Regions from separate parts of the Planococcus sp. FY231025 genome, predicted to be linked through region 3. Evidence: riboswitches for the same ligand, from Rfam matches in the RefSeq annotation. Region 3 holds a riboswitch; each other region holds the start of a gene.
The links. A riboswitch is a leader RNA that binds a small molecule or an ion and turns the genes downstream of it on or off. The one in region 3 is predicted to bind cyclic di-GMP.
Positions count from the first base shown of each region.

Region 1: linked by a shared signal. The riboswitch ahead of flgB (flagellar basal body rod protein FlgB) and the one ahead of ACTL32_RS05345 (amidase) in region 3 are both predicted to bind cyclic di-GMP.
Region 2: linked by a shared signal. The riboswitch ahead of ACTL32_RS01150 (DUF5667 domain-containing protein) and the one ahead of ACTL32_RS05345 (amidase) in region 3 are both predicted to bind cyclic di-GMP.

Region 1 covers NZ_JBQJJG010000001.1:343,279-349,171, reverse strand. The annotation lists gene fliF (flagellar basal-body MS-ring/collar protein FliF) at 1-41, opposite strand, end outside; gene fliE (flagellar hook-basal body complex protein FliE) at 74-370, opposite strand; gene flgC (flagellar basal body rod protein FlgC) at 844-1,299, opposite strand; gene flgB (flagellar basal body rod protein FlgB) at 1,306-1,707, opposite strand; cyclic di-GMP riboswitch class I at 1,787-1,873, opposite strand; gene ACTL32_RS01515 (flagellar hook-basal body protein) at 2,086-2,919, shown strand; gene ACTL32_RS01510 (flagellar hook-basal body protein) at 2,938-3,780, shown strand; gene flgL (flagellar hook-associated protein FlgL) at 4,519-5,316, opposite strand; gene flgK (flagellar hook-associated protein FlgK) at 5,341-5,893, opposite strand, start outside.
Region 2 covers NZ_JBQJJG010000001.1:260,904-266,796, forward strand. The annotation lists gene ilvA (threonine ammonia-lyase IlvA) at 1-823, shown strand, start outside; gene ACTL32_RS01135 (alanine/glycine:cation symporter family protein) at 1,053-2,471, shown strand; gene ACTL32_RS01140 (hypothetical protein) at 2,772-3,029, shown strand; gene ACTL32_RS01145 (hypothetical protein) at 3,102-3,638, shown strand; cyclic di-GMP riboswitch class I at 3,880-3,963, shown strand; gene ACTL32_RS01150 (DUF5667 domain-containing protein) at 4,043-5,317, shown strand; gene ACTL32_RS01155 (GNAT family N-acetyltransferase) at 5,677-5,893, shown strand, end outside.
Region 3 covers NZ_JBQJJG010000004.1:420,967-426,859, reverse strand. The annotation lists gene ACTL32_RS05355 (neutral zinc metallopeptidase) at 1-314, opposite strand, end outside; gene ACTL32_RS05350 (ribose-phosphate diphosphokinase) at 698-1,648, opposite strand; cyclic di-GMP riboswitch class I at 1,909-1,999, shown strand; gene ACTL32_RS05345 (amidase) at 2,046-2,927, shown strand; gene ACTL32_RS05340 (diguanylate cyclase) at 3,122-4,726, shown strand; gene ACTL32_RS05335 (HEAT repeat domain-containing protein) at 4,729-5,775, shown strand; gene ACTL32_RS05330 (glycosyltransferase family 2 protein) at 5,775-5,893, shown strand, end outside.

The sequences.
Region 1 (5,893 bases), on a different contig from region 3:
TCTTTCACCTTTGTACGGTATACAGTTATCTTTTCTTTCATTTATGCTCCATCCTTCTTCTCATGTGCTGGAATCATAATTGCATTCTCATGACTTCCTGGTAAGCCTCGACCACTTTGTTGCGGACTTGGACGGTCATCTGAAGCGACAGGCTCGCTTTTTGCGAAGCGATCATCACTTCGTGGACATCCTGTACTTCGCCGGTGACGAGCTGGCCGGTCAGTTTATCCGATTCGTTCTGGGCCGCCTTCACATCTTGGAGCGTATTCTTCAAGATTTCGCCGAAACCTTCGACTTTATTTTCAACCGCGGGTTTGGCGATTTGCGAGTTTTGTAAAAAGGGTGCTTGTACTTGGCTGGTGATTTCCATAATGACCTCCTAGATATACTGCATTTATTGATTTAATGACTTTTCAATATCGATATTCCGCAAAACCGCTACGTAAACCCGTGTGCTCCTGCGCGCTATGCGCTCGTCGCAAAGAGATGGCTCAAACTTCCTTAGTGCCATCTCTTTGCCGCGGGCGAGCGCCAAGCCTCCTCAGCCGCTTACGCGACTTGCGGGGTCTCGGCTGTCTCGCTTTCCCGCAGGCAAGACTTACCCGAAGCCTGCGAGGGCAAGTCTTTGCGACGAAGCGCGCAGCGCTGGAGGAGCAGTACGGTTTTCTCCGCTGTTTTGCTCCATACCTCAGATAGCATTGCAAAATGAGGTATGCTTTCATTCCTCAAAGAAGTTTCTAGCGCCGCCGCGTCCAAGGGCTAGGCGATGTAATGAGACGAGTGTTCTTCTCGGCTCATTGCGGGAGCCATGCCCAAAGCGGCGAAGCGGAATATATACTTTATTTATTTGCCGATTTCCAATGCTTTCATAAACATGCTCTTCGATGCGTTGAGTGCTGTGACGTTCGCTTCATAAGACCGGGTGGCCGACATCAGATCGACCATTTCCTTGACCGGATCGACGTTCGGCGAGTAGACATAGCCGTTTTCATCAGCATCCGCATGGTTCGGGTCGTATGTCTGGACAAACGGTGCCTGGTCTTCTCGGATGCGGGAGACCGAAACGCCCGAAACCGGACCGGCTCCCCGGCTGATTGCTGAAGACAAATGCTGCTGAAACGGCGAAACGCCGTTTTGCGACAGTTCCACCGTTTTCCGGCGGTATGGAACCCATTCGCCGTTGACCATGTGCCCGCGTGTCGTGTTAGCGTTCGCGATATTCGATGACACAACGTCCATCCGCAGGCGGTTTGCCGTCAAGCCGGATGCGCTGATATTCAAGCCGTTGAATAAATTCATTGATGATTATCTCCCTTCAATGACGGTGCGCAGGGAATTGAATTTTCCATTGACCCGTTCTGTTAAGGCGTTGTACCATAATTGGTTTTTCGCCAATTCCGCCATTTCGGCGTCCATGTCGACGTTGTTTCCGTTCGGCGTTATTTTGGTTGAGTGGTTTGCTTTGATGATGGAAGAAGAGCCTTGCCCGTTCTCGGTACTAAAAGCAAGATGCCGCGGATCGGTTTTCTTGCTTGCCATGGCCTGGGTGCTTATTGCCGTGTCGAATGCCGACTTGAAGCTCACTTGCTTGCTCTTATAGTTGGGGGTATCCACATTCGCAATATTTGCAGTGTGGACACGCTGTTTTAATGTGGCAGTTGACATCGCTTGTTCCAATGATTGGAACGATTGGGGAAAGAGATTCATTTTATAGCTCCTTTGCTGAATTTTGGCCAATAAAAAAACCCACTCAAAAAAGGGCGGATTTACATTCAATCTACCATTTTTCGGTAACCCGGCTGCCATATTACAACGTAATTTAGGCCCGTGGCTTTGCGCCCTCCCCTTTCGGAAAAGTTTGCCGTTATCGTATGATAATCACTATTCTGTTTTTCAAACTCGGTATTTCGTACCAATTTGATTTTCAAGTTCGAAAATTATAGTAACATGATTTTATTAATTTGTATATTTTTCTTTTATAAATTTTTTAGTATATATTTTACATTTTTTTCTGTTGTTCGTCGCAAAAAGATGTTATGCTTACCCGTAAATGAGCATATCCCATTTTGAGAGGAATGAACTAATATGTTTCGTGGTTTATACACGGCCACTTCCGGCATGATGGCGCATAACCGGAAACAGCAAATGCTGACCAATAATTTGGCGAATGCCAATACGCCAGGCTTCAAACAAGACCAAACGGTCATCCGCTCTTTTCCCGATCAGCTGATCAAAGCGATGGGATCCGCGAAAACAATGGCTTCCGGGCATCATCTCGGCAGCATGTCGACAGGCGTCTATGCACAGGAAGGCATTCCGTCTTTCGCGCAAGGCGCTTTAAAATCGACTGGAAACGCAACAGATTTTGCGTTAATGGACGATCTGCTGCCGGTCAATCCCGCCACAAATGAGCGGGGGTCTTTAGTCTTTGCCGTCGCGCTTCCCAATAATGAGGTCCGCTACACCAAAAACGGCCAGTTTTCTGTCGGCCCGGACGGGTTGTTGAAAACGAGTGAAGGGTATAATGTCCTCGGTTCGGACTTATCTCCTATAAGAGTTGATTCTAAAGATTTCATTGTCGAAGAAGATGGCACAATAACTTCGGCAAACGGAACCGCTACCAATGACCTATGGATTGGCTATACAGAAAATCCTCAGCAATTGGTTAAAGAAGGCCATGGTTTATTGCGCTGGGCTGGCAACGGATTGGAAGTTCCGCAGCTTGCCGAAGGTGTTCCTTTCCTAAATAATTCGCGGTCATTTGTCAAACAAGGGTTCGTGGAATCGTCCAATGTCGATCTGACCCAGACGATGACTGACATGATGAGCACCTACCGCGGATTCGAATCAAACCAGAAAGTCCTACAGGCATATGACCGGAGCATGGAAAAAGCGGTCAACGAAATTGGCCGCGTTTAACGAGGAGGTTTCCAAACGATGAACATTCAAATGAACACAGCTGGAAATTCGATGCGCGAACTTCAGAAAAAAGTCGACGTCATCGCCAATAACATTTCCAATGTAAATACAAATGGCTATAAAAGGCACGAAGCAAACTTCTCCGATACGCTCGTCCAGTCGATCACAAAACAAGCCGGTCCGGCACATGAAATTGGACGGAGTACGCCAAATGGACTACGGATTGGTTCGGGCGTCAAAGTCGCCGAAACGAGCCTTCGAAGCGAACAAGGCACCATCCGGCAGACCGGCCGCGACCTTGATTTCAACATCCAAGGCAGCAACGGATTTTTCCGGGTCGCCTCTGAAGGGAACGTCTTCTATACACGGGACGGCTCTTTCCAGACGCAGCCGGTACTCAATTCGAACCGCATCAATCTCGTGACATCGAATGGCGACGCCGTGCTCGACCGCAACAACAACCCAATTTCGTTCGATTCGGATTATAATTCGGTCAAAATGAACCAGAACGGTACTATTGAAGTTTCTTATAAGACTCCCGGCAAAGCTGCGGATACGATCCAATTGAGCATCGCCGACATCAGCCGTCCGAATCTTTTGGAGAAAGCTGGCGGCAACCGCTATCAGCTTCCGGGTACGGAAGGGGAACAGATCGCCAATGGCACTTTGAGCCTCGTCGATCTTTCCCAGCAGAATGATGGTTCGATCCGCATCGGCCAAGGCGCACTTGAAATGTCGAATGTCGATTTGACAGAAGAAATGACCGAGCTGATCTCGACGCAGCGCTTGATCCAGTCGCAAGGCCGCGCAATTTCGTTTGCGGATGACATGATGGGATTAGTGAATACGATCCGTGGTTAATGGTTTAGAAGCATCCGCTCCTGCGGGTGCTTTTTTTCGTATATATAATAGAAGGAAAATTGTGGGATAGGAGGGTTTGGTTAGGGAGGGGTGTACTTGCTATAAGGAATGTTGGGTGGGCTATGTGGGAATTCGTGCGGGTTTAGTGGGAATTCACTTGGGTTTAGTGGCAACTCGCAGAGGTTTTGTGGCAACTCGTATGACACAAGTGGCAACTGATCGGCGTGGTTGGAATTCGAAAGGGGTTGGTTGGAACTCACGCCGTGTTGGTTGGAACTCACGCCTCTTTCGTTGGAATTCATTCTATTCGAAACCATAAAACCAAAGAATGATGCTTTTCGCGAGCCGCGAAAAGCGAAATAGATATGTGGTATGCAGGAAATCATTTGAAGAGTTCTATTCTTTCCATGCCTCCGGGCCAAGTGGAAACTCGGACTGAGTTAGTGGCAATTCGACCTGTTTTAGTTGGAACTCGAATGGTTTTAGTTGGAACTCGAATGGTTTTAGTTGGAACTCGCCCGTTCCAAGTAGAAACTGGGCAACAAGGTTGGAATTCAGGCCGCCTTGGTTGGAACTCACACCTACTTGGTTGGAACTCAGCCAGACTTGGTTGGAACCCGCTCCCCTTTCATCGGAACTCTTTCTCCTCAAAACCCAAAACCAAAGAATGATGCTTTTCGCGCTACCCGCGAAAAGCGAAAAAGACACAAAAAAACACCCACAAATGCGGGTGCATTCTTATCTCAGAAAATCCATCAAGCTCGGCTGGATGATTTTTGAGGTGGCTGACAAGCTCGCCTGGTAGATGCTTTCTTCGCTTTTCAGCTTGATGATCGCTTCAGCGTAGTCGACATCTTCTATTTTGGAGAGCATTTTCGTCAGTTCGAATGTGCTGCCTTTAAGACGATTGTCGGTCGCATCCACACGGTTCGTGCGTGCGCCGATTTCCGATTGGACGGTGAGCATCCGGTCCACGCTGCTGTCAATGGCATCCAAATCGACTGGCGTGTTCGCTTTGACCGCTCCGGCCAAATCTTCCAGCATCTTCACGGTGCCGCCAAGAATTTCTGCAGAGGATGCGTTCGCCTTGACCGTCAATCCATTGCCGATTGTGAAACTTTTCGCTGCTCCGAGCAAGTCCTGCCCATTCAGCTGTGTACTAGACAATTGTTCGATTGTCGATTTCAGTTCCAAAATCTCCGTTGAAATCACTTCACGGGAATGGTCCGAAAGCGTATCATTGCTGCCTTGGACCGCCAGCTCGCGTACGCGCTGCATAACATCGGTCATGCGGCTGATTGTCTGGTCGGTTTCGTCGAGCCAAAGTTTGGCTTCGTCGGTGTTGCGGGTGAATTGTTCATTTTCCGCAATCGTGCTTTTCAGGTTCATCGCTTTGCTGACGCCGTTCGGGTTGTCGGACGGGCGCTCGAGCAATTTGCCGGAAGACACTTGGCTATTCGTTTTTTCGAACCGGCTTAGGTTCTGGTTCATGTGCCGAACGGAATTCTGGTGCAGCATCTGTTGTGTGACTCTCATTTGGTACCCCTCCACTCGGTTCTATTAACGGGCCATGCGGTTGATGATCGTATCCAGCATCTGGTCGGTCGTCGAGACGAAACGTGCCGCGGCGCTGTAAGAATGCTGGTACTTGATCAAATTCGCCATTTCCTCATCAATCGAGATTCCCGTCACCGACTGGCGGCGGTTGTCCGTTGCCATGAGCGCAGCTTCCGAATTGGCCACTGCGTTGATCGCCCCTTGGCTTTGTGCGCCAAGTTTGCTGACAAGCGTACGGAAATCGCTTTGCGCCGCTTTCGCGTCCGCTTCCAGATCCGCTGGCGCTTTATAAGTTGCTGCTTCATTGACTTTTAAGTTCTGAATCGTAAACGGCGTGCCGCTTGCGAATAAACCATCCGCTTTGCCCATGCCGTTCGCTTCCGCAAATTTCTCTACAACTGCCGTCAAATCGGTTTGATAGGCTTCCACAGCTTTCAAGGATTCATTGATGCCGGCAATCTTGCCGCCTTTTTTGCCGTCGGCCGCAACCACCGTACCAACTTGATCCGTTCCGGTTACCAGCGCTTTGCCATCGGCCGAACTGATATCGTAGATG
Region 2 (5,893 bases), on a different contig from region 3:
CGAGGAAAAGGTCTTTGTCCATCCGTTTGACAACAAACTGGTTGTTGCCGGCCAAGGCACCGTTGCCGTGGAGATCTTGAACGACATGCAGGAGCCTGCGGATTATGTGTTTTGTGCGATCGGCGGCGGCGGATTGGCGTCCGGCATCGGAACGTATTTAAAAGGAATCAGCCCTTCTACGAAACTGATCGGCGTGGAGCCGGCGGGAGCTGCCTCTATGAAGGCATCGCTCGACCATGGCAAAGTGACCCGGCTCGATTCGATTGATACATTTGTAGATGGCGCAGCTGTCAAGCAGGTCGGTGAGTTGCCGGTGGAGATCTGCAGTGGCGTTTTAGATGATATCGCCCTTGTGCCAGAAGGGAAAGTTTGCACGACCATTCTTCAATTGTATAACGAAAATGCGATTGTCGCGGAACCGGCGGGGGCATTGTCGGTGGCCGCGCTGGATTTCTATCAGGAAGAAATCAAAAGGAAAAACGTAGTCTGTGTCATCAGCGGCGGCAACAATGATATCGAGCGGATGCAGGAAATCAAAGAGAAATCGCTGATCTATGAAGGACTGAAGCATTACTTCATCGTCACCTTTCCCCAGCGTGCCGGCGCGTTGCGCAAATTTATGGACCAGGTGTTGGGGGAGCAGGACGATATCACGCATTTCGAATACACCAAACGGACCAACCGCGAAGCCGGCCCTGTTATCGTGGGGATCGAACTGAAGTGCCGGGAAGACTATGCGCCCCTTTTAAAACGGATGAATGAAAACGGATTTCCGTATAAGGAAATCAATAATGACCCAACGTTGTTCAACTTGCTGATTTGAAAGTAAGTCATCTTCAAGTGATAGTGATATAGCATATGATTTGAACAAAAGGCATTTCCGGCTCCTTAGAGGGGTTCAGGAAATACCTTTCTTTATGTTCTGTTCCAATGCTCCCTTACACCTGCTTCAAGTTTTCTTCATATTTTTTAAGGAATTTCTTAATTCAAGTTTAAAGTATCTTTCCCAAGGGAAACATTTCATATACTGAAATATTATAGGGGGAAAGAAGTTGAATCGTTTTTTACAAGGAGTCGCTGATTTCTCGGCATGGTTATGGGGCATCCCGCTCATCACGATGTTGCTGTTATCAGGTCTTTACATGACATTTAAACTTGGATTTTTTCAATTCCGTTATTTTGGCTATATCGTCGGACAGACGTTCGGCAGTGTGTTCAAGAAACCGAAAGGGGAGGGGACGGTTACGCCGTTTCAGGCGCTGACGTCTGCTCTTTCTTCCACGATTGGCGCAGCGAATATTGTCGGTGTGCCGGCGGCGATCATGTTCGGCGGGCCCGGCGCGGTGTTCTGGATGTGGGTCATTGCGCTGATCGGCATGGCGCTCAAATTCGCTGAAAGCGTACTCGCTGTTGAATACCGCGAGAAAAATGCCAAAGGGGAGTTTGTCGGCGGGCCGATGTATTACATGACAAAGGGCTTGAACTTGAAATGGCTTGGCGTCTGGTTTTCATTCGCGTTGATGATCGAATTGATTCCGAGCATCATGGTGCAGGGGAATTCCATCGCCCGCACGGTGGAAACGACATTCGCGATTCCTGCCCTTTGGACGGGCATTGCAACCGCTGTGCTGATTTCAGTTGTCGTCTTCGGCGGCATCCAGCGGATCGGCAAGGTGACGGAGATTTTCGTTCCGTTCATGGCGTTGTTCTATGTCGGTGGCGCAGTCGTAATTCTCGTGATGAACGTCAGCGCAGTGCCGGAATTCTTCAAGCTGATTTTCAGCAACGCCTTTTCTCCGGCGCCTGTCATGGGCGGATTTGCCGGTGCAGCGATTGTCGAAGTGATCCGCTGGGGCTTTGCCCGCGGACTTTATTCCAATGAGGCAGGGCTTGGGACAGCACCGATTGCCCACGCAGCGGCCATGACAGACCATCCCGTGAGACAAGGGTTCTGGGCCGTCATCGGCGTGGTCGTCGATACGCTGATTGTCTGTACTGCGACCGCTTTTGTGATTTTGTCATCTGGTGTTTGGACGGGCGAAGGGGCAATGGACAATTCGTCTGCGTTGACGAGCCTGGCATTTGAATCCTATTTCGGTGAATTCGGTGCAATTCTTGTCACCATCGCCTTGATATTCTTTGTCCTCTCAACGATCCTGGTCGTTGTGTTCTACGGTGCCAAGCAGGCAGAGTTCCTGTTCGGCACAAAAGCTTCTCACGGCATGCAGGTGGTTTATATCCTTGCTGTCATCTTCGGAGCTGTCGGTGCAGCCGAAGTGATTTGGGGCTTCCTCGACATCATGCTCGCGGCGATCCTCATTCCGAACGTCATCGCCATCCTGCTGCTGAGCGGGAAAGTGAAGGCGCTGACGACCGAGTTTTTCACATCGGAAGAGTATTATAAGAAAGACCAGAAAAAGAAGAGACGGAAAAAAGCGAGAAAAGCAGCGAGAGAGGGTTATGAATATTAACGCGATCCCAGCTGAATAAAAAGTATGAAAGCCTTGAACTCCCGAGTAGGAGGGTTCAAGGCTTATTTTGTGTCAGGAACCTGAGAGATTCATCGTTTTCGGATGAGTGCGAGGAGGGGAGCGGTTTCCATCGGAAAATAGCGCTGCTGATGGAAGGGGGGGACATGACAGTGTCTCTTCCCGTTTAAGGCTCGATTTAAAAGGCATTTTATGAGCATGTTTCCAGTCGGTTAGGGAATAAGAAAAGAAGAGGATGCATCGTAGCTATGCAGACAATTCGATTGTGGAAAGAGGGATAGGATGGATTTAAATACACAAGCGATTGAAGATTTGGTTAGTGCGGAGGAGTTAAGCGCAGTGAAGGAGTACTTCGAAACCAATGAGTCTGGAATACTGAATGAACTTGCTGAAATCGATCAGCACATCGCATTACGTCCTTTAGCGATCATCTTCGAGGAGCCGGACGGAGAACTCCAGAAGCGTTACCAAGCGATGAGTTTTTCGAAAGAGGCCAAAGAAGATGGAAGTGAAGGAGTAGTTGTTGAGCTGGTAAAATAAGTAGAGTGAAGAGCGTCCGTTGGGACGCTCTTTCTTATTTGCTATAATATGGAATAAAAGAGGTGAGTGTAGATGAAGAATAAACTGCTAACCTGGTTTTTAGTCATTTCATTAATGGCTAACGGGTGGTTTCTCTATAAGTGGCAGAAGGCGGAGGATATATATGAAGGGAAATTGGCTGCTAACCTTGAACAAACTACCCGTAATGCCGGATTTATGATGGGGGTGAGTCCGGCACAGATTTCAGCTGACCCTACATATATTAAGCTTAAACTGGAGGCGCTATCAGATGCCTTCGCAGCCGCTTCTGATATGTCGCATCCCGAGATGGACGTTTCGGTTGAGGAAACCGACTTCCAGTATTTTTGGGGCGCCCATCTCATCCTTGAACGGAACTACTTGCCGATCATTGAAAAGCTGCAGTATACGGATCAACCTCTTTCTATAGATGATCAAGAAAAACTGATGCAGCTTAAAACTAGTTTATTCGAATCCGGTTTGATTGGTGAATATGAACATCCAAGCGCCACGGATTCCTATATGCGGGCGGTTAAAGAATTCCTGAGGTTAGAAGGCGCCCTTACTGATGATGGGAATCTTAAACTATAAGCGAGCTGCTTCCTTCATGGGTAACAAAGAAGAACTCTAAACTAGAAAAAAGGGAGAATTGTTTGCGTGCCTGGCACGCAAACAATTCTCATTATTAAACAAAATTTTAAAATGAAATAAAAGGAAATAAAAAAGGTCTTAAAACCTATTCTACTTTTACCTTCTCGGAGTAAAATAGAATTAGTGAAAGAAAGGTTTTTCTAGATGCCGAAAGCAAGGGCAACGTAAACGCCATTCTTCATTTCAATAAAGGCAAAGCTTTCGAAAGAAAGTGACGCAAAGTCTCAGGCCTAAAGCCTTGTGCTACGGCGGCTGGACTGCTGAAGAATGATGAATGAAAACTTTCCCGGTTGATTTCTTAATTCTTCTGATTCAAATACAAATTTGATTTGGGAGGTTTTATTTTGGTTAAGGGTAAAAAGAAGATGCAGCGTTATTTCGCGGTGGGGTTGGTGTCGACGGTAACTGCGTTCGGTTTGGGCTCGACCCTCGTTTTCGCAGACGGGCACGAGGCAGAAGAGCAGGAAGCAGTAGAGACTGAAGGGATTGAAACGCCTGACGAAGTTGAAACGGACGAACCTGCCCAGCTGCCGGGGGACTGGTTCTATTTTATTAAAAAGCTGCAAGAGAATGTGCAGCTTGCGTTGACGTTCGATGACGTGAAGGAAGCTGAACTCTTTGCTTCATTTGTGGAAGAGCGGATTCAAGAAGCCGAGGCTTTGTTTGCCCAAGGCGAAGTAGAGCTCGCAGTTGAAACGCTGGAACGGGCGATTGCCCAGCAAGAGGAAGCGTTAAAGGCGTATGAAGAGGCAGCACCAGAAGAATCAGCTGCTGATGAAGAAAGCGCAGAAGATGAGGCTGGTGATGAGCCGGCAGATCCAGAGGCAGAAGAAGGCGAAGCTGCTGAGGAATCCGAGGAGGCACCGGTCGACGAAAACCGTGCGGCATTGGAAGCAAAATTCAGTTCCAACCTTCTGGCATTGCAAGCTGCACTCGAGAAAGTGGAGAATCCGCAGGCCAAAGAAGCACTGGCGAAAAATGTGGTGAAGGCCCAGGAACGCTTGGAACGTAAAATTGATAAGAAATTGGCGAAGCTTGAAGAATCTGACGGAGAAGAAGCTCCAGAGGAAGAAGAAGCGACAGAGGAAGAAACAACTGAAACAGAAACAGAAACAGGAGATGTCATCACAGAAGGCCCTGAGGAAGAAGCTGCCGATTCGGCCGAGCCGGAGGTAGTAAAAACAGAAGAAGGTGAAAGCTTCTCGGTAATGGGCACAGCTACAAAGAAAAATGTATCCGCTGAAAAACCAGCACAACCCATTGTAAAAAATGAGACAACGAAGAAAGCAGAGCCGAAAGCAGCTCCGCCAGTGAAAAAGGCAGAACCAAAAGCGGCTCCACCAGTAAAGAAGGCGGAACCGAAAGCCGCTCCACCGGTGAAGAAAGCGGAACCGAAAGCGGCTCCTCCGGTGAAGAAAGCAGAACCGAAAGCGGCAGCGCCAGTGAAGAAAGCAGAACCGAAAGCCGCTCCGCCTGAGAAGAAAGCAGAACCGAAGGCAGCTCCGCCGGTGAAGCAAGCAGAACCGAAAGCCGCTCAACCCGAAAAGAAAGCAGAGCCAAAAGCAGGTAAACCCGAGAAGCAAGAGTCACAGGACAAAGGGAAAAGTCCTAAGGATTGATTGAGGGTTTGTAAGACGAAAAATTCAATTGATAGAACATGCAGCCCTTAGCCGGGAAACCGGCTAGAGGGCTTTTTCTTTGTTGGCGCATGTAATCCAATGTTCGAAAATTTGCTGGCATAGAGTCAGGCTCTCCTGCTGGTGCTCACTTTATTTATTTTAGGTAGAAAAAAATTAACTTCCTTTTAACCTTGTTTCTATAGATTGAAAATTAAAGGGAAAGTTTTCCTATTTATTTCGGCTCGGAAAATTAAATAGGACAAGAGAAGCTTTTGGTGTGGTCGCAGATTGGTAGAAACAAGAAAGCCGGCAGAAGAAATCGGTATGTTATCAAGACACTTTTCAGAGGAGACGGGGCCATGAAGGACTTATATTTCGAAGAGAATTACGGGAAATTGTATGAAGCGATGGAAGGCGGGGAAACGGTGGTTTTCGATTTTTCACACCCTGCTGGACGGATCAGGCATCTGTTCATCAAACGGGAAATTCCATATCCGCTGCAGGGCGGCCCCTATTATGACCTGGTGACGCCATACGGGTACGGCGGACCTTTGATTCTCTATGCGGAAGCAGAGC
Region 3 (5,893 bases):
TAGTCGACGACCGGCATGCTGTAGCCTCCCTGCACCATCATCTCCGCCCACATGCTGTGGACGTCGTTGATCGCGAGCTCCAAAAAACTGGTCATCGCCCCGCTGCTTTCGTCTGCCGTAAACCCGTAGCCCAAGGTTTCACCGGCTCCGGCTGCAGGCGCCTTCGGCAGCTCGACCAATTCCAATTCCGCGCTTTCCTCAACCGCTCCTTCTTCGGCATCTCCATTAGTGGATGCTTCCTGTTCCGGCCCGCATGCGCCCAGTCCTAAAACCAGCCCCACGGCCAAAAGGATATTGCCAGGCAGTTTCCCCACGGTAATTCTCCTTTCCTTCGATTGGCCTTGCCCTGTTCTCCGTCCACTCTCCACCTCCGATGCATACTGTCTTTAGTTCAATAAATGCCCAATACCGCTTGCTGTTTGACTGAAAAACCGCTTCTATGTACCAACACCCATTTTCTTTCCAGTATACCATATTTATCTGATTATTCTGTTAAATTTATTATATTTATTCATACAGCTTAATTTGCTGAATGGATTAGCTCCTATATGGATGCACTCATATGGGAAGGACAAAGGCATCCTTTTTGTTCTTGCTGCCCGGGGCCCCTTCCAGCAGCAGCCAATAGAAAAAGAGCCCGCAGGATTGCGGACTCTCGCTTTATTGAATTTATTCTATCGCCTAAGAGCCTCTGCCATCACTCGAACAACGGCGTGACCGGCTTCTCGTTGTGCACATGCTCAATCGCTTCCGCCAGCAGCGGCGCGACTGACAGGATGGTCAGTTTCGGAATGCGCTTCTCCGGCGCGATGCGGACGGTGTTCGTGACCACCACTTCCGTGACGGCCGACTCCTGGATCCGCTGGATCGCCCCGCCGGACAACACGCCATGCGTGCAGCACGCATAGACGGCTTTCGCGCCCCGCTCCGCCAGAACATCGGCGGCGAGCGCAATCGTGGCGGCCGTATCGATGATGTCGACGATGATGATGACGTTCTTGCCCTGGATGTCCCCGACGATGTTCACCGTTTCCGGCTCGCCCGGGTTCATCCGGCGCTTGTCGATAAAGCCGATCGGCACGTCGAGGTCACTTGCAAGCTTGCGCGCTCTCCCAAGTCCGCCGTTGTCCGGTGCCACGACAATCGCGTCTTCCAGTCCCTTCTCAAGAAAATGCTTCGCCAACACCGTCTCGCCGAGCAGCTGATCCACCGGCATGTCAAAAAAGCCCTGGATCTGCGGCGCGTGGAGATCCATCGTGATGATGCGGGTCGCCCCTGCGGTTTCCAGCATATTCGCCACTAGCTTCGCCGTGATCGGCTCGCGCGAACTCGCTTTCCGGTCCTGGCGCGCATAGCCGTAATACGGGATGACCACGTTGATGGTTTCCGCGGATGCCCGCTTCAGCGCATCGATCATGATCAGGAGCTCCATAACATGCTCATTTCCCGGCTGGCTTGTCGACTGGACCAGGTAGACCTCCGTCCCGCGCACGCTTTCTTCCAGGTTGATCTGGACTTCCCCGTCGCTGAAGCGATTGATGGAGCTTTTGCCCAGCTCGCAGCCGAGCAGGTCGGCGATTTCCTTCGCCAGTTCCGGATTTGAATTCAAGGTGAAGAGTTTGAAGTTCTTTCTTAATTGATATGGCAATTGATGGTCCCCCTCCGCAAAATATATTGTAAAACTTTTAAAATGTTGATTTCATGAAGGTGAATGGACTGCTTTGCAACTGCAGCAGCTGCTTTTATGATACCTGTTTCGCAGGGCTTTCGCCAACTCCTGGCCGGCCCGTATTTCCCTTTAGGCACAGAGCCGCGGTAATCCTGTAAAACCGCTTCGGACATATAGCCATTAATAGTTCCATAGGAATTGGACTAAAGTCTTTAAAAAGCAGTACAATAAGGAAAATCATCTGAAAAAGGCAAACTTATCCGAAAGGTAAGGACGCAAAGCCATGAGCCTGCCCACTGATCACCAGTGCACGGTCGTCAGGCTGCCAGGCACCCATTCTGCGGGCCCCGGCTGACAGAATGGAGGAACAGAAAAAATGCTGAAAAAAGCGGTGGTGATGGTCATGGCAATATGTTCATTGATGGCCCTCGGCAATCCGGGGCAAGTGCAGGCAAGCGAAGCGCCCCAATCCGTCCGGGCGACTTGGCTGTGGAACCCCTGGATGTTCGTGAATGACGAAGCAGGCACATTGGCATTCATTGAAAGCAAAGGACTGAATAAAGTCTATGTCCAAATCGACCGGGACATCCCCCTGTCAGCCTACGGCAGTTTCATCGGGAAAGCGAAAGCGGCGGGCATCGGCGTGTATGCGCTGGACGGGGCCCCTTCGTGGGTTGCGCCGAAAGGCGATATCAACCTGGACCGGTTCCTCGCCTGGGTGGCGGATTACCAAGGCAAGTCAGCGGAAAACGCCCGGTTTGCGGGTGTCCATTTGGACGTCGAGCCTTATCTGTACAGCGGCTGGAATACCAACCGCGCCGCCACCGTGAAATCGTTCCAGGCGCTCCTCAAAAAAGCCCAGACCGGCACGGCAAAATTCGCGCTTCCCCTGGAAGCCGATATGCCGTTCTGGTTTGACGAGATCCCTTATAAAAACACTTACGGCAGCGGCCTTCTCGCAGAGTGGGTCATCGCCAATACGGCAGGCGTCGCGATCATGGCGTACCGAGATTCCGCGCCGATGATCATCGACATCGTCAAAAACGAAATGGCCATGGCCGAGCGCCTTGGCAAAAGCGTCATCGTCGGCGTTGAAACCGGTGTGACCGATGAAGGCAGCATCATCACATTTGCCGAAGAAGGCGAAGCGTTCATGAATCAGGAACTGGCGGCCGTCGCTGCCCATTATGCAGGCAACCCGGCTTACAGAGGAATCGCCGTCCACCATGTCGGCAGCTGGATGACGCTGCAGCCTTAACCCCCAAGACCCGCTGATGCAGGCCATCAGCGGGTCTTTTTCTGTGGGAATCCGTGCCCGCCAATCGGGCGCAATAAAAAACTTTCTATATATGCATGTCTTTACAAATTATGGTTTACAAATATCCCTTGTTAGGAACCTATATAGTATAATAGCAATCATCCAGAAATTCTCATTAAAGAAGGTGAACCCAGATGTCCCCAGTCAATTACAAAGCAATGCTTGCCAGCCGGATGAAGCAGGACTTCGCCCAATGGGAAGCGCAGCAGCACGTCCAGGAACGGGAAGTCTACCGTTTTTTACATACAATGAAAGGCACCGCGGGCACAATCGGGCTTACGGAACTGTCCGAGTATTGCGCTGCGCAGATGGCCTACTACCAAGAAGACAGCACGGCGCTGCTGCCCCTCCAGTCCTTGGAACGCTTCATGGCAGCGCTCACGGCCTTTTTCGCTTCGGAAGAGTCCGCTCCTGCAGCACCCGCGAATTCTACCGAGACCGCCCCTGCCAAAAAATCATTTGTCCTCGTCATCGATCCGGACGTCGAGTTCGCCGCTTCCGTCAAGGAAAGCCTGGAAGGCCAGGGCATTCCGGTCGTCATCGCCCTCGACGGCAAAAAAGGGATGGAATTTTTCTACACCCTCCAGCCCCAGATGGTCCTATTGGACCGGCACTTGCCGGATGCCGACGGATTCGACCTGGTCGCACGGATCCACGAAGCGGCCAAAAGCCGTTTCCTGCCCATTGCCGTCATCAGTGCGGATGACCGGATCGACAACCAGATCCGCGCGATGGAGCTCGGCGCCACCGATTTTCTTGCGAAGCCCCTGAACATGCCCGTTTTCGTCCCGTACGTCAAGAACCGCCTGCGGAACCAGGAAGCGATCGCGCAAGGGACGTTTTACGATGAACTGACAGGCGCCGGGAACCGGAAGTACTTCAATGAAGTGCTGCTGCAGACGATGACGCTGTCGAAGCGGACCCGGTCCGCCTTCACGCTCGTCCTGCTGGATCTGGACCATTTCAAGAAAGTGAACGACCAGTACGGCCACCCTGCCGGGGATAGCGTACTGCGCGCCTTCAGCCGGCTCCTGTTGGACATGAAACGGGAGTCGGACAGTTTCTTCCGGTACGGCGGCGAGGAATTCGCTTTGATCCTTCCGGATACCAAAGCGCAGGCTGCCGCTGCGCTCGTCGAACGGATCCGTTCCGCCTTTGCGGAAACCGATTTTTCCGCCGCCCCGCCTGAGCCGTTTCACGTCACATTTTCAGCGGGCATCAGTGAATACCGGCCCAATCAGGATTCGCTCGTGAGCACGGCAGAGCAGGCTCTGTACCTGGCGAAGAAAAACGGGCGCAGCCAGACGGCCGTCTACGAACCGGTGGACGGCGAGTTCAGGCGCCGCCTCAATATCATCATCGTCGACGACGACGCCCTCGTCCGCCGGCTCGTGGCCAAGCAGTTCTCGGCCTGGAAGCCGGAGGAGTTCGAACTGCGCATCGAGGAGCACGTCGACGGCGCCAGTTTCGTGGAGTCGCCGTGGTACAAGCCGGAGGAGAACTACATGATCCTGCTGGATGGCGTGATGCCGAAAATGGACGGTCTCGAAGTGCTGAATCACGTGCGCAGCCGGTATCCCCATGAAAACATCGTCGTCTCGATGCTCACTTCCCGCAACAACGAATCCGACATCGTGCTGGCGTTGAAAAGCGGTGCAGATGATTATATCGTCAAACCATTCTACGCGCAGGAAGTTGTCGCCCGCGTCCAGCGGCTGACCATGAGGATGTTCAATTGACGATGGCATTCTTTTGGATCCTCAGTGTCTCCCTGCTCCTTGGCCAGCTCGCCCTCCTGCTCGCCTTAGCCTGGCGCAAGAAAAAGATGGCGGCGAAAGAGCAGGAAATCACCCAGCAATACGATGCATTGACCGATGCGTTCAGTTCCTACATGATGGACCCTGCCGACGACAGGTTCCTCCGGGAGATCCGCACCGCGCCGCATCACATCACCGTCCTTGAACGGCTCTTGAACGGCTATGTCTCCGTGACAAAAGGCGGCGTCACGTCTCCGCTCGTCGCCAAGCTGTCGGAGGAATTCCTGGCATCCCGCTACGCGAAGCAGCTCACGCAAAGCAACTGGGCGATTCGGATGAACACACTGTATTTTATCGAGGATTTCCATATGGAGTCCCTTGCGCCCCTGCTGAAAGAGAAGCTCGGCAAGAGCACCCGGCTGGACCAGGAGGCGCAGCAGCTGATCCGGACGCTCGCGTCCCTGAATGAGCCGGACGCCCTTTCGGCGCTCGCAGCGCATCCCGAAGCGCCGGTGCGCCTCTACATCGACGTCTTCAAACGGCTCGCAGAACACACCCGGACCGAAGCGCTCGATGCCGCCCTGCGGAATGAAACCGAAAACAGCGCCATGAAGCACGCCGCCATCTCCTATATCGGCATGGCGGGCTTGATCGCGTTCCTCCCCCGCATCGAGGACGAGCTCAAGGCGGAGGACGGCGAGGTGCGCATCCAGGCGCTGAAGGCCATCCATCACCTGCAATACCTGAGCGACCCGGATTTATTGCTGCCGTTCTTCGAATCAGCGTCGTGGCAGGAGCGGATGTTCGCTTCCCGGATCGCCGGGAAGCTGCAGCTGTCCCGCTCTAAAGAAGTGCTCAGCGGGCTGCTCGGCGACCCCGTTTGGTGGGTCCGCTATTCAGCGGCCGAAGCGCTCGTGCAGTTTGCGGATGGGGATATCCTGCTTTCCCATCTTTCCGCCAATCACCCCGACCGCTACGCCCGGGATATGGCAGCGCAGTGGAAATCGTCCCTTTTAGGAAGTGAAACGTAATGCAAAGTTTTTTTGAGTTTTTGGCTTATGCGATCATCGCTTATATGCTGTTCTCCAGTTTGAGCTATCTGGGCCTTTTCCTTTTGGCCTTCCGGAAAGTGAAGCGGGAGGACAAGCT